3 regions of the Pseudomonas sp. LBUM1658 genome follow, and region 2 is predicted to be linked to each of the others. Evidence: riboswitches for the same ligand, from Rfam matches in the RefSeq annotation. Region 2 holds a riboswitch; each other region holds the start of a gene.
What was found. Region 2 has a riboswitch for cobalamin ahead of cobW (cobalamin biosynthesis protein CobW). Riboswitches for the same ligand answer to the same signal wherever they lie in the genome.

Region 1 (4,766 bases), 240 kb from region 2:
TCCCGGGCGCGCGGAGCCCACACGCGAAACGTCGCTCCGCCCGCGGTCAGGTTCGCGCCCATCGGGGTAGTCGGGGAAATATGATTCTGCGAAAGTGCCATGCTTTACCTCCTCCAAACCCCCCGTTGCAGACGCGGGTCCTTCGAATGGTGGAATCGGCTAGTCGTACCCGCCAATCGTGCACAGCGTGATGGTCTTGTCTCCATCGTTCACGAGCGAGGGCTATTGACCGCCTCTTATCAGTGCGATCCCATAGACTCACTGGAGTATCAGCTGACCTGCGGCGCAGTGTTGCCCGCTCTCCTGCGCCAGCGCGATCCTGGAAGCCGGCTGCAGAAAGTCGAGCAAGGCCTGCTGGGTGTCATGCAAGGCCGCCTGGTGTTCCATATCGAGGAAGTGCCCGGCGTTCTTGATGGTATGGAACCGGGACTGAGGGGCATGATCGGCAAACAGCCGGGCGTCCTCCACCGAGGTGTACTCATCCCATTCGCCGTTGACAAACAGCAGCGGGATTTCGATGGCATCGGCACAGGCGATGTAGCAGTGGATGTCGTGGGTCAGCACCTCATTGACGTGGAAATGCATCTGCCTGTATTCGTGCTCGGCCAGGCTGCTGACATGGCGGTGATTAAAGCGTTTGAACAGCGATGGCAGGTGCTTGCCAATAGTGCTGTTGATCAAGCGCCCGACATTGGCGCGATCAGAGGCATGGAGAAAGTTCAGGCCGCTCTCCAGATAATCGCGCATCGGTGTACTGATCCGCGCCGCGAATGAATTGATCACCGCCTTCTCGATTCGTCGCGGCCGCTGAGCCAGCGCCAGCAAGGTAGCCGCCCCGCCCCAGGAAAAGGACAGCACATGGTGCACACAAAAGTGTTCGATCAGTTCCAGCAGTATCTGTGCCTCGTCTTCCTTATGGATCGGTTGGTCCTGGAGGTTATGTAGTCTCGACTGACCGGCGTAGGGCTGGTCGTAGAGAACCACATTGAATCGCGGCTGCAGATAACGCACCGTTTGGGCAAAGGATGCGGTGGTTGTCAGCGAGCCGTTGACCAGAATGATGGTCTTGTCAGCGGCGGCGTTGAGATAGTGCTCGGTATAAACCTTGTATTTCTTGCAAACCTCGACGATGGCAGTTTCGGGCATCATGTCATTATCTTCCTGGAACAAATTGGACTAAACGCACAGCGTGAGCAACTGCCCACAAGGCCATATCGCAGAAAGCAGGACACGTGGACCTGACAGTGAAGTGCCAGGCAAACACATTAATAACTTAAGGCGATTTTCATGCGTCAACACAGACCCCTGCGCCGGTTTAACCTGGCAGCAAGTACAAGCAACGACAATGCGAGGGTGCCTGGATGGCTATCGTGACCATAGAGTCACTAACTGACCATAGAATCAGAGTTAAGCAGGGATTTTCCCGTCTGCAAGAGCGCGGACAAGTTGTTCCGTCTGATCGTAAGCGCTGAACTGGCTCAGGTCCCGGATCTTCGATCCCGATGCAGAGACCTCGCCGGACTTGCAGCTTTCGAGACATAGGATCGCGCTGAGCGGCATGATCGACTACCATGCCGCCGCCGGTTTCCACATGGGATTAATAGGGAATCCGTGGTGCTGACTCAGCATCAAACGGAACTGCCCCCGCAACTGTAGGTGCTGAGCCTGCTCCTGAACTGCCACTGGGATCACTCCCGGGAAGGCTGGAGCCAGGCGATGACGCATCAGTCAGGAGACCTGCCGGCCAAGCAAAATCACTAACCGGCGGGGTGTCCGGGAAGGACATCCTTGCCGCGTGGGTCACTTGAGTGATCGGCCTTGCACTGCTCTTTTTTGGCAGCGTTCGATGATGTGTTTCCAGACCGTACACCTCTGCTCCGTGTACGATTCAAATGGAGATTGCGTCATGCTGCTGCCCCGCTTTGCCACCCTCATCACGGGCTTGAGTTTTTGCGCCCTCGCCCATGCGGCCCCTACCCATTACCCCCTGACTGTCGAGAACTGCGGCAGCACGCTGACCTTTGAGCAGGCACCTGGCCGCGCCGTGACGATCGGCCAGGCCGGCACCGAAATGCTCTACGCCATGGGCCTCGACGACAGGGTGGTCGGCACTTCGCTGTGGTTCAACGATGTACTGGCCAAGTACAAGGCAGGGAACGACAAGATCGAGCGCCTGGCCAATAACGAGCCGAGTTTCGAGGCGGTGATCGGCAAGCGTCCGGAACTGGTGGCGGTGGAACTGGAATGGATGGTCGGCCCGCAAGGCGTGGTCGGTACCCGCGAGCAGTTCCACGAGCTGCAGATCCCGACCTACCTGATGCCCTCCGACTGTGAAGCCAAGGACAACCTGGTCGGTGCCGACGGCACACGTCTGGAGGCGTTTCGCATTGACAGCCTCTACAAAAGCATCAGCCAACTGGCTGAAATCTTCGATGTGCAGGAACGTGGCCAGCAGCTGAACGCCACACTCAAGGCCAGCCTGGCAACGTCCATTGCCACCGTGCAGAACAAGGATCTGCAGCACACCAGCGCGCTGTTCTGGTTCTCCAGTGCCAGTCTGGATATCGACCCCTATGTCGCCGGGCACAAGGGCATTCCCGACTTCATGCTCAACACTTTGGGTGTGCGTAACGTGGTGGAGTCCGACGAGGAATGGCCAACCGTCGGCTGGGAAACCATCGCTAAGGCCAACCCGACTTTCCTGGTCATCGCGCGTATGGATCGCCGTCGCTTCCCCGCTGACGACCATCAAAAGAAACTGGAATTCCTGCGCAGCGACCCGGTGACCCGCAACATGGACGCGGTGAAAAACAATCGCATCATCATCCTCGACGCAATGGCCATGCAGGCCAGCGTGAGAATGTTCGACGGTCTTGAAACACTGGCAACGGCCATCAACGGCTACGACCTGCCGAAATGACCGTGACGCTGATTCGTACTCTGCTGGCATTGGTGACACTGTTTCTTGCCGTGATTGCCGGTGTGGCCATCGGTGAGACGCCGATCGAGCCGGGCGTGGTGTTCCAGGTGCTGGCCAACAAACTGTGGGCTGCCGGTTATGTCCTCGACCCGATCGACGAAGGCATCGTCTGGAATTACCGCCTGACCCGCGCTCTGGTGGCCGCGGCCTGCGGTGCGGGTCTGGCGACCTGCGGGGTGATCCTGCAATCGCTGTTGCGTAACCCGCTGGCCGATCCTTACCTGCTCGGCATCTCCGCCGGCGCCTCGACGGGCGCGGTGCTGGTGGCGTTGCTGGGCCTGGGGGCGGGGCTTATTTCGCTGTCGGTCGGCGCGTTTGCCGGGGCCGTTGCCGCCTTCGCCGTGGTTGTTTTGCTGGCCCGTGCCAGCGGCTCACCCGGCGGCACCGGGCAGATCATCCTGGCCGGGATTGCCGGTTCGCAATTGTTCAATGCGCTCACTGCGTTTCTGATCACTAAGTCGGCCAGTTCCGAACAGGCCCGCGGCATCATGTTCTGGTTGCTGGGCAATCTCAGTGGCGTGCGCTGGCCATCGGTGTGGCTGGCGGTGCCCGTGGCATTGACCGGTCTCGCGGTTTGCCTGTGGCACCGCCGGGCGCTGGATGCCTTCGCCTTTGGCGCCGACTCGGCCGCCTCGCTCGGCATTGCGGTGCGCCGGGTGCAATTTCTGCTGATCAGTTGCGCCGCACTGGTGACCGCGGTGATGGTGTCGATTGTCGGCTCCATCGGTTTCGTCGGGCTGGTCATTCCCCATGCCGTGCGCCTGTTGCTGGGTACCCGGCATGCGCGTCTGCTGCCGGCCAGTGCGCTGGGCGGGGCACTGTTCCTGATCGCCGCTGACGTCCTTTCCCGGACTCTGATCAAAGGACAGGTGATCCCTGTCGGCGTCATCACTGCATTGGTCGGTGCTCCGGTGTTCGCTTTGATCCTGATCGGCCGGAGGAATGCCCGATGAATGCTGCCACGCCTGTTATCGGTGAATCCGTGCTGAGTTGTTCCGGCCTTGGTTTCCATGTCCGCGACGTTGAACTGCTGCATGACATCAACCTGGACATTCGTCGCGGCGAGACCCTCGGCATCGTTGGGCCGAATGGTTCGGGAAAATCGACGCTGCTCAAACTGCTGGCCGGGTTGCGGGTACCCACCCGAGGCGAAGCTCGCCTGGACGGACAGCGCCTCAAGGAACTGCCTCGCCGAACTATCGCGCAGACGCTGGCGGTGGTCGAACAACAGGCCGACACCGATGATGGGATCAGTGTGTTCGATGCCGTCGCCTTGGGTCGAACACCTTGGTTGTCAGCGTTAAGCCCTTGGTCGAGCAAGGACCATGACATCGTCCAGCAGGCCTTGTGTGACGTCGATGCGGTTCACCTTTGCAGCCGCTCCTGGCGCAGTCTCTCCGGTGGCGAACGTCAACGCGTGCACATCGCTCGTGCCTTGGCCCAGCGCCCTAAAATCCTGTTGCTGGACGAGCCGACCAATCACTTGGATATCCAGCATCAGCTGGCAATTCTACAGGTTGTGCAGGCCCTGCCTGTGACGACGCTGATAGCTCTGCACGACCTCAACCAGGCGCTGACCTGTGATCGTTTAGCGGTACTGGAACGGGGGCGATTAGTCGCCCTCGGCAAGCCGCTTGAGGTGCTGACGCCCAAACGCCTGCAGGACACCTTCGGCGTGCAGGCGCATTACCTTGTCGACCCTTTCGACGGTGCGCGGATTCTGCGCTTTCGTTCTGCTTGATTTGTTTACGGATACTTGATCATGGGTATTGATACGCCTGGCCGT
Region 2 (4,766 bases):
CCGACCCACCAGATCTGCCGTTGCGCCAGGTCGGCCGCGGCAGTACCCGGCAGCTCGGGCGGCAGGCCCAGAGTCGGCGCCAGGCAGAAGGTCGCGTAACCGGCCAGACCCCAGAGCAAGCCCTGAGAGGTACGGCTCGGTGTGCGCAAGGTGTAGAGACCGGCGAGCATCAGGGCGAAACCGACCGCCACCACCAAATTGCCACCGGTGGTCGACAGCACGCGCTGCCAGCCGTCTTCCGGCTGCCAGGCTTCGGCGTCATGGGTGTGAGCGGCGACCGCGCCTTCAGCATGTTCGTGAACTTCGGCAGCCGGGGCATTTTCATAGGTTTCCGCCTGGAGAATCAGCGGCGCGACCCAGAAGCTTTGCAGCAGGGTCAGCAACAAGGCCGCGAGCAGACCGGTGAAACCTGCGGTTTGCGCAATACGCTTGATCATGTCGGCAGGTCTCAGTGGCACGGAAAGGCGGAGCTGTGACGGGTGTCGTGGGCGGCATTGTGCACCGCTTCTATGTGCGAGAAGCCGGCGAAATACACCAGGCACGCGCCGAGAATCGATGCGCCGATAGCGGCAATCAGGCGTTGGCTGAGGGTGGTTGTGGTGCTGCTGGTGCCTGCGTGGCGGGTGCTGCTGATGATCGACATGGCGCTTCCCTCTGGTGTGTCAGTGGGTGATTCGAGCGCAGGAAAACCCCGCGAGACAGGCCCGCAGAGGTTCAAACAGCGCCCGCCCACCGCGGGTTTGTTATTCAGTATTGCGGGCCGGTCTCCGGGCTCGCGAGGGGCTGGGCTTGCGCCCGAGCCTGCAAGAATCACCTTCCCATGCCGAACTGCTGGCACAGTGGATCTGACTCTTCGCTCGCTTACCGTTGCGGGGGCAGCACCGGACTGATCAAGGCTTGAGTAAAGCACATGACTCACCGGTTTCCCGTTTCACCCTGTGAAGGGCACCCGTAACAAGGCGTGTAGGAGAGCATGGGCGGGGGCTGGGAGTCAATTGGCAAGGGTTCTCAACTGAAGATTGCGCAGGTCCCTGTGGCGAGGGGGCTTGCCCCCGTTCGAGCGCGAAGCGGTCGCAATTGGGTTTACTCGTACTACCTGATGAATCGTGGTTGCAGATTTTACGACTGCTGCGCAGCCGAGCGGGAGCAAGCTCCCTCGCCACAGGTGACCGCAATAGCCGATGAACATTGACCCGCCCTCAAGCGATGCGTAGCCTTGCGCTTTCGAGGTTCTTCGGCACTCAAACCGAAGCTAAGAAGGGAACGCGGTCAATGCCGCGGCTGCCCCCGCAACTGTGAACGGTCAGGTTTTCTGCCATGCCACTGCGCCATCTATCCAGAGGCGCGGGAAGGCGCAGAACTCGCCAGTCGAAAGACTGGCACACCGTCAGCCAGGAGACCTGCCTCGTCCCAGATTCTCACTACAACCGGGCGGGGTGATCCGGTGGCGAAATCTTCCGCGCTTGTGCGCGCGGTCAAGTCGTCCCGTATGCCCGCCACCTTGCCAAAGGGCATCCGATGAAAACACTGGCCAAACTTCCCGTCACCATCGTTACCGGCTTCCTCGGCTCGGGCAAAACCACTTTGCTGCGGCACATGCTCGACAACGCCCAGGGCCGGCGCATCGCAGTGATCGTCAACGAATTTGGCGAGCTGGGTATCGACGGCGAAATCCTCAAGCAGTGCTCCATCGGTTGCACTGAAGAAGAAGCCAGCGGCCGGGTCTATGAACTGGCCAACGGTTGCCTGTGCTGCACGGTCCAGGAAGAGTTCTTCCCGGTGATGCGCGAGTTGGTTGCCCGTCGCGCTGACCTGGACCACATCCTCATTGAAACCTCCGGCCTGGCCCTGCCAAAACCCCTGGTACAAGCCTTCCAGTGGCCGGAAATCCGTAGCGCCTGCACCGTCGATGCGGTGATCACCGTAGTCGACAGCCCGGCCGTGGCCGCTGGCACCTTCGCCGCGTTCCCGGACCAGGTGGATGCCCAGCGCAAGCTCGATCCGAACCTGGACCACGAGTCGCCGCTGCATGAGCTGTTCGCTGACCAACTGGCCAGTGCCGACCTGGTAATCCTCAACAAGGCCGATTTGATCAGCCCTGAAGACCTTGCCCGTGTGCGCCTGGAAGTCGCCGAAGAACTGCCGCCAGCGGTCAAAGTCATCGAAGCCAGCAGCGGTCGGGTGCCACTGGATGTTTTGATCGGCTTGGGCGCCGGCTCCGAAGAACACATCGACAGCCGTCACAGCCACCACGACCATCACCACGGCGACGCTGATGGTGAAGGGCATGATGACCATGACCACGACGCTTTCGATTCCATCTCCATCGAACTGCCGCAAGCCGACGAAAGCCTGCTGCTCGACGCCCTGACACAACTGGTGGTCGAGCACGGCATCCTGCGGGTCAAGGGCTTCGCCGCGGTTCCGGGTAAGCCGATGCGCCTGCTGATTCAGGGCGTGGGCACGCGCTTTGACAAACACTTCGACCGCGCCTGGCGCGCCGAAGAATCCCGTGCGACCCACCTGGTGCTGATCGGACAGCAACTGGACGCAGCCCTGATCGAAGCGCAATTGCGCGCCGCCCTCAGCGTCTGACCCATGCATCTGCTCAGGACCCAGCCGGGCGGTTTCGTCTCGGATGACAACATTGCCGACCTTGGCCAAACCCCCGCCGAGCTGGTGATCCTGTGCAGCGGCGATTCCAGCCTGGCACTGCTCGCCGAAGCCGCGCAGCAGTTGCCGGAGGATTATCCGAGCCTGCGCCTTGCCAACCCGATGCAGGTGCAGAATCACGCCTCGGTCGACCTGTATGTCGACGAAGTACTGCGTCACGCAAAAATCATCCTGATCTCGCTGCATGGCGGAATCGGCTATTGGCGGTACGGCGTGGAGCGGCTGGTGCAGCTGGCCGAGCAGGGTGTGCAACTGATTCTGGTGCCGGGCGATGATCGCCCCGACCCTGAGTTGAGCGACCTGAGCACGGTGGCCGTCGAAGACCGCGATCGGCTTTGGCACTACTTGCGCCAAGGCGGTATGGGCAATGCGCTGGACCTGTATCGCTGCCTGGCCAGTCGCTGGCTGGGCCGCGATTACCCCTGGGCCGAACCACAAGTCCTGCCGCGCACGGCGATTTACCATCCGCTCAAAAGCCCCGCCGCACTCAGCGACTGGCAAACTGATTGGCGCGCCGATCAGCCGGTGGCGGCGGTGTTGTTTTATCGCTCGCACTTGCAGGCGGCCAACACCGCGTTCATCGATGTGTTCTGCCAGCGTTTGCAGGCAGCGGGGCTCAACCCGTTGCCGATTGCGCTGGCCAGTCTGAAGGAGCCCGGCTGCCTGACGGTAGTCGAGGACTTGCTGGATGAAGTCTCAGCCTCGGTGATTTTGAACACTACCGGCTTTGCCCAGTCCAGCCCCGAAGCCCCGCACCTGCGACCGTTCCGCCGCAATATTCCGGTGATCCAGGCGATCTGCGCCCAGGACAACGAGCCCGGCTGGCGCGCCAGTGAGCAGGGCCTCGGGCCGCGGGACCTGGCGATGCATATCGCCTTGCCGGAACTGGACGGACGGATCATCAGTCGGCCCATCAGCTTCAAGGACCTGGCCTGGCGCAGCGAGCGCAGCCAGTCGGATGTGGTTTGCTACCGCGCTGCACCTGCGCGCATGGACTTCGTCGCCGAACTGGCGCGGCGCTGGATCGAGCTGGCGCGGGTGCCGAACAGCGAAAAGCGCATCGCGCTGATCCTCGCCAATTACCCGACCCGCGATGGCCGGATCGGCAATGGGGTCGGTCTCGACACCCCGGCTGCCGCACTGAATATCCTGCGGGCGCTGCATGCCGAAGGCTACCCGCTACCGGCTGAGCTGCCGGAAAGTGGCACGGCGCTGATTCAGCAATTGCTCGGTGGGGTCAGCAATGACCTGGAGACCATCGACCAGCGGCCGTGCCAGCAAAGCCTGGCGCTGGACGCTTATTACGCAATGTTCAACACCTTGCCCGAAACCAATCGCAACGCAGTGCTGGAGCGTTGGGGCGCGCCTGACAGCGACCCGATGTTCCGTGGCGGGCGGATGATGATCGCCGGTCTGCGCTTTGGCCTTACCTTCGTAGGTATCCAGCCTGCGCGGGGCTATCAGGTCGACCCGAGCGCGGTCTATCACGACCCGGACCTGGTGCCGCCCCATGGCTATCTGGCGTTCTATTTCTGGCTGCGGCAAACCTACGGCGCCCACGGGGTGATCCACGTCGGCAAGCACGGCAACCTCGAATGGCTACCGGGCAAGGGCGTCGGCCTTTCGGAAAACTGCTGGCCGGACGCGCTGCTCGGCCCGTTGCCGAATATCTATCCGTTTATCGTCAACGACCCGGGCGAGGGCGCTCAGGCCAAGCGGCGCACCCAGGCGGTGATCATCGATCACCTGATGCCGCCGCTGAGCCGCGCCGAAACCTACGGCCCGCTGCGCGATCTTGAGTTGCTGGCCGACGAGTATTACGAAGCCCAGCTGCTGGATCCGCGCCGCGCCCAGGAGTTGCAGCGTGACATCCTGAAACTGGTACGCGATACCCACATCGATCGCGAACTGCAGCTGGACGAACAACTCGACAGCGACGCCGATGCGGCGATCTGGCTGCCGCGCCTCGACACCTATTTGTGCGACCTGAAAGAATCGCAGATCCGCGACGGTCTGCATGTGTTCGGAGAATCCCCTGTCGGCCGGCTGCGGATCGATACGCTGCTGGCGTTGTTGCGCATTCCCCGTGGCGA
Region 3 (4,766 bases), 2.7 Mb from region 2:
AAGGTCAGGCCCAATGATGCGGTGTGCGGGCCGACGGCGTAGTCCGGAGCGATGGCTTTGGCCACCAGTGCCGGATCTTGCGGAGTGACGCGTACGTCGACGTGCTGGCCGTAGTAACTGAAGGGCCAGCCATAGAAGGCGCCGTCCTTGACCGAAGTAATGTAGTCCGGCACCAGGTCGCTGCCGATTTCGTCGCGTTCGTTGACGGCGGTCCAGAGTTGCCCGCTCTGTGGTTCCCAGGCCAGGCCGTTGGGGTTGCGCAGGCCTGAGGCGAAAATCCGATGCTGACCGGTGGCGCGGTCGACTTCCCAGATCGCTGCGCGACCTTGTTCCTGCTCCAGACCGTTCTCACCGACGTTGCTGTTGGAACCGACGGTAACGTAGAGCTTGCTGCCATCGTTGCTGGCAATCACGTTCTTGGTCCAGTGGTGATTCAGGGTGCCGCCGGGCAGGTCGACCACCTTGGTTGGCTGCGCAGTGATCGAGGTTTGCCCGCTTTGGTAAGGGAAGCGCACCAGGCGGTCGGTGTCCGCCACGTACAGATCATTGCCCACCAGGGTCATGCCGAACGGCGAGTTGAGGTTCTCGAGGAATACTGTGCGGGTTTCGGCGATGCCATCATGGTCCTTGTCCCGCAGCAGGGTGATCCGGTTCGGGCTCGGGACGGTGGCACCGGCGCGGCCCATGACCTTGCCCATGACCCAGCCCAAAATGCCTTTGCCATCGTCGGGCTTGGGCGGCGAGTTGGTTTCGGCCACCAGCACATCACCGTTGGGCAATACGTAAAGCCAGCGCGGATGATCAAGCCCTTCGGCAAACGCCGCTACCTGAGTGCCACCCGCGGCGGTCGGTCTGGCACCTTCAGGCCAGCCGATGGCCGGGGCGATGTTCATCGTGGGGATCAGGGTTTTGTTCGGTTCCGGCAGCTTCGGCGACGGCCCGGTGCCATCGGAAACCTGCAGGGTGGCGGTTTCACTACAGGCTGCAAGCCCGCCAGTGAGCACGATGACAAGGGCAAGTTGGGCCTTGAGCATGCTGATCTCCCTATGAATGCACTGATGTATTCATAGAGACGCGTAACTGCCGGTTGGTTCAACCTGTCAGCCGCGTGCCGCTTTTTGAACAGTACGGCAATGCCAGGGTGATAGTTGCCCGGGTTTAATTGACGCTCCACCCCCAACCCTCTAACCTTCGCGACTTGTTTCAGGTGCTCTGTGACCCCGGTCGACAGAGTGAAACAGGGAAGCCGGTGAGTGCGCGTTCTGGTACAGAGCGGGCAGCGATCCCGGCGCTGCCCCCGCAACGGTAAATGAGTCAAGACTGTGCTTGGTGCCACTGTGTCGCGAGTCGACCCGGGAAGGCGCGCAGTCGGGGATTACACCCACTCATGAGCCCGGAGACCGGCCTGATCCATCCAACGGCATCACGGTGGGCGATGCCAGGCTTAATGCCGTCTATTTTTATTCCTGCCCCCCGTTATCCATTTCCAACGGAGAGCTGCTCCATGACTGATTCCCCCGATCGTGACGAACGCCATCTGGCACGCATGCTGCGCAAAAAAGCGGTAATCGACGAACGTATCGCCAACTCGCCGAACGAGTGCGGATTGCTGCTGGTCCTGACCGGCAACGGCAAAGGCAAGAGCAGCTCCGCCTTCGGCATGCTCGCCCGGGCCATGGGCCACGGCATGCAATGCGGCGTGGTGCAGTTCATCAAGGGTCGCAACAGCACCGGTGAGGAGCTGTTCTTTCGACGATTCCCCGAGCAAGTACGCTTTCACGTCATGGGCGAAGGCTTCACCTGGGAAACCCAGGACCGCCAGCGTGACATCGCCGCGGCCGAAGCGGCCTGGGCCGTCTCCCGTGAATTGTTGCGTGATCCGGCCATTGGCCTGGTGGTGCTCGATGAGCTGAATATTGCCCTCAAGCACGGTTATCTGGACCTGGACCAGGTGCTCAGCGACTTGCAGGCTCGCCCGCCGATGCAGCATGTACTGGTCACGGGTCGCGGCGCCAAACCCGAAATGATCGACCTGGCCGACACGGTCACCGAAATGGGCGTGCTCAAACATGCGTTCCAGGCCGGGATCAAAGCGCAAAAAGGCATCGAGCTGTGAGTATTCAAGCATGAGGGATGTACGTCATTGCCCGGCGGTATTGATCGCCGCACCGGCTTCCGGTCAGGGCAAGACCACCGTGACCGCCGCTCTGGCCCGCTTGCATCGCAATCAGGGACGCAAGGTTCGGGTGTTCAAGTGCGGTCCGGATTTTCTCGACCCGATGATTCTCGAACGCGCCAGCGGTGCGCCGGTGTATCAACTGGATATGTGGATGGTCGGCGAACAGGAAAGCCGTCGACTGCTGTGGGAAGCGGCGGGCGAAGCAGACCTGATCCTGATCGAAGGGGTCATGGGCCTGTTCGACGGCACACCGTCGAGCGCCGATCTGGCGCGGCACTTTGGCGTCCCGGTGCTTGCAGTGATCGACGGCACGGCCATGGCCCAGACCTTCGGCGCCCTGGCCCTGGGCCTGGCGCGTTATCAGCCGGACCTACCGTTTGCCGGCGTGCTGGCCAATCGCGTAGGCACCTTGCGTCACGCGCAATTGCTCGAAGGCAGCCTGACCGAAGGCCTGCGCTGGTATGGCGCGTTGTCCCGGGAAACCGGGATCGAACTGCCGAGCCGACACCTGGGCCTGGTGCAGGCCAGCGAGCTGAATGATCTGGACCTGCGCCTGGACGCGGCGGCCGAAGCCTTGGCCAGCAGTTGCGAAGTAGCGCTGCCGCCAGCGGTCGAATTTGCCGCGCCTGAGGTGGTTGTCGCCGAACCGCTGCTGGCCGGTGTACGGATTGCCGTGGCCCGCGATGAAGCCTTTGCGTTCACCTATGGCGCGAGCCTGGACTTGTTGCAGGCGATGGGCGCCGAGTTGCTGTTCTTCTCGCCGATCCATGACCGCGAACTGCCCGAGGCTGACAGCTTGTACCTGCCGGGCGGCTACCCGGAATTGCATCATGTCGCGCTGGCGGAAAACGCCACGATGCTGGCCGCGATCCGCGCCCACCACGCGGCCGGCAAGCCGCTGCTGGCCGAGTGTGGCGGCATGTTGTATCTGCTCGATTCGCTGACCGATGTCGAGGGCTTGCGTGCTGAACTGGCGGGGTTGCTGGCGGGTGATGCGGTGATGCAAAAGCGTCTGGCGGCGCTGGCCTTGCAGGCGGTTGAGCTGCCCGAGGGTTCGCTGCGCGGCCATACCTATCACCACTCGTTGACCAGCACGGCGCTGGAGCCGATTGCCCGTGGCCTGAGTCCCAATGGTGGGCGTGGAGCCGAAGCGGTGTATCGCGAGGGGCGGATGACCGCCTCTTATGTGCACTTTTATTTCCCTTCCAATCCATCGGCGGTGGCCGCGCTTTTTGCGCCCGGCCCGCAAACCGCTATCGCGAGCAAGCTCGCTCCTACAGGGGATGCACGATCTAATGTGGGAGCGGGCTTGCTCGCGAAGAGGCCATGACTGACAACGCATTTTCTTCGGACGAACGCGCGGCGGTCTACCGAGTCATCGGCGAGCGCCGCGACATGCGCCATTTCAGCGGCGGCACGGTCGAGCCTGAACTGCTCCGGCGCCTGCTCGAAGCCGCCCATCAAGCCCCCAGCGTTGGCTTGATGCAGCCATGGCGGTTTATCCGCATCAGTGATCGCCCGTTGCGCGGCAAGATCCAGCAACTGGTGGAAGAGGAGCGGGTGCGCACCGCCGAGGCACTGGGCGAACGTTCCGACGAGTTCATGAAGTTGAAAGTCGAAGGCATCAACGACTGCGCCGAAGTGCTGGTCGCGGCGCTGATGGATGATCGCGAGCGGCATATTTTCGGCCGCCGAACGTTGCCGGAAATGGACATGGCGTCCTTGTCCTGCGCCATTCAAAACCTCTGGCTGGCGTCCCGCGCCGAAGGCCTGGGCATGGGCTGGGTGTCGTTGTTCGAGCCCCAGGCACTGGCCGATCTGCTGGGTCTGCCGGCCGGGGCCAAACCGCTGGCGGTGTTGTGCCTGGGGCCAGTAAAGGAATTTTATCCGGCGCCGATGCTGGTGCTCGAAGGCTGGGCGCAGCCGCGTCCGCTGAGTGATTTGCTGTATGAGAATTATTGGGGAGTGAGTCAATGAGTGTGGCGTTATTGAGTGTCGCCGCGGTTGCGCTGGATGCGCTGCTGGGCGAACCCAAACGCTGGCATCCGCTGGTGGCGTTCGGCGGGTTTGCCGATCGCATCGAGCAACGTTTCAACTCCGGCGGGCGTGGCTGGCGCAGCCATGGCGTCACCGCCTGGGTGCTGGCGGTGTTGCCGCTGACGCTGTTGGTGACCGCCTTTTCCTGGCTACCCTATATCGGCTGGCTGGTGGAAATCCTCGCGCTGTATTGCGCCCTTGGTCTGCGCAGCCTTGGCGAGCATGTCGAGCCGGTCGCCCAAGCCCTGCGCAGCGATGACCTGGACGAAGCGCGGCGGCGAGTGGGCTATCTGGTCAGCCGTCAGACCAGTGAGCTTGATACAACGGAGGTCGCTCGGGCCGCCACCGAATCGGTGCTGGAGAACGGTAGCGACGCGGTGTTTGCCGCCTTGTTCTGGTTTGCCATCGCCGGCGCTCCGGGGGTGGTGCTCTATCGCCTGAGCAATACCCTGGACGCGATGTGGGGCTATCGTAATGAACGCTTCGAACGATTCGGCTGGGCGGCGGCGAAGATCGACGATGTGCTCAACTATATTCCTGCGCGCCTGGT

Region 1: it holds a riboswitch for cobalamin, as region 2 does, so the genes downstream of both, ACA064_RS17935 (ABC transporter substrate-binding protein) here and cobW (cobalamin biosynthesis protein CobW) in region 2, are expected to answer to the same signal.
Region 3: it holds a riboswitch for cobalamin, as region 2 does, so the genes downstream of both, cobO (cob(I)yrinic acid a,c-diamide adenosyltransferase) here and cobW (cobalamin biosynthesis protein CobW) in region 2, are expected to answer to the same signal.

What each region holds. Positions count from the first base shown of each region.
Region 1 is NZ_CP166798.1:3,946,570-3,951,335, forward strand. It holds gene ACA064_RS17925 (alpha amylase C-terminal domain-containing protein) at 1-101, opposite strand, end outside; gene ACA064_RS17930 (alpha/beta fold hydrolase) at 259-1,149, opposite strand; cobalamin riboswitch at 1,565-1,759, shown strand; gene ACA064_RS17935 (ABC transporter substrate-binding protein) at 1,907-2,920, shown strand; gene ACA064_RS17940 (FecCD family ABC transporter permease) at 2,917-3,933, shown strand; gene ACA064_RS17945 (ABC transporter ATP-binding protein) at 3,930-4,721, shown strand.
Region 2 is NZ_CP166798.1:4,191,520-4,196,285, reverse strand. It holds gene ACA064_RS19220 (CbtA family protein) at 1-437, opposite strand, end outside; gene ACA064_RS19215 (CbtB domain-containing protein) at 449-643, opposite strand; cobalamin riboswitch at 742-968, opposite strand; cobalamin riboswitch at 1,211-1,422, shown strand; gene cobW (cobalamin biosynthesis protein CobW) at 1,519-2,595, shown strand; gene cobN (cobaltochelatase subunit CobN) at 2,599-4,766, shown strand, end outside.
Region 3 is NZ_CP166798.1:1,538,930-1,543,695, forward strand. It holds gene ACA064_RS07050 (PQQ-dependent sugar dehydrogenase) at 1-1,034, opposite strand, end outside; cobalamin riboswitch at 1,189-1,423, shown strand; gene cobO (cob(I)yrinic acid a,c-diamide adenosyltransferase) at 1,505-2,116, shown strand; gene ACA064_RS07060 (cobyrinic acid a,c-diamide synthase CobB) at 2,127-3,509, shown strand; gene bluB (5,6-dimethylbenzimidazole synthase) at 3,506-4,156, shown strand; gene cbiB (adenosylcobinamide-phosphate synthase CbiB) at 4,153-4,766, shown strand, end outside.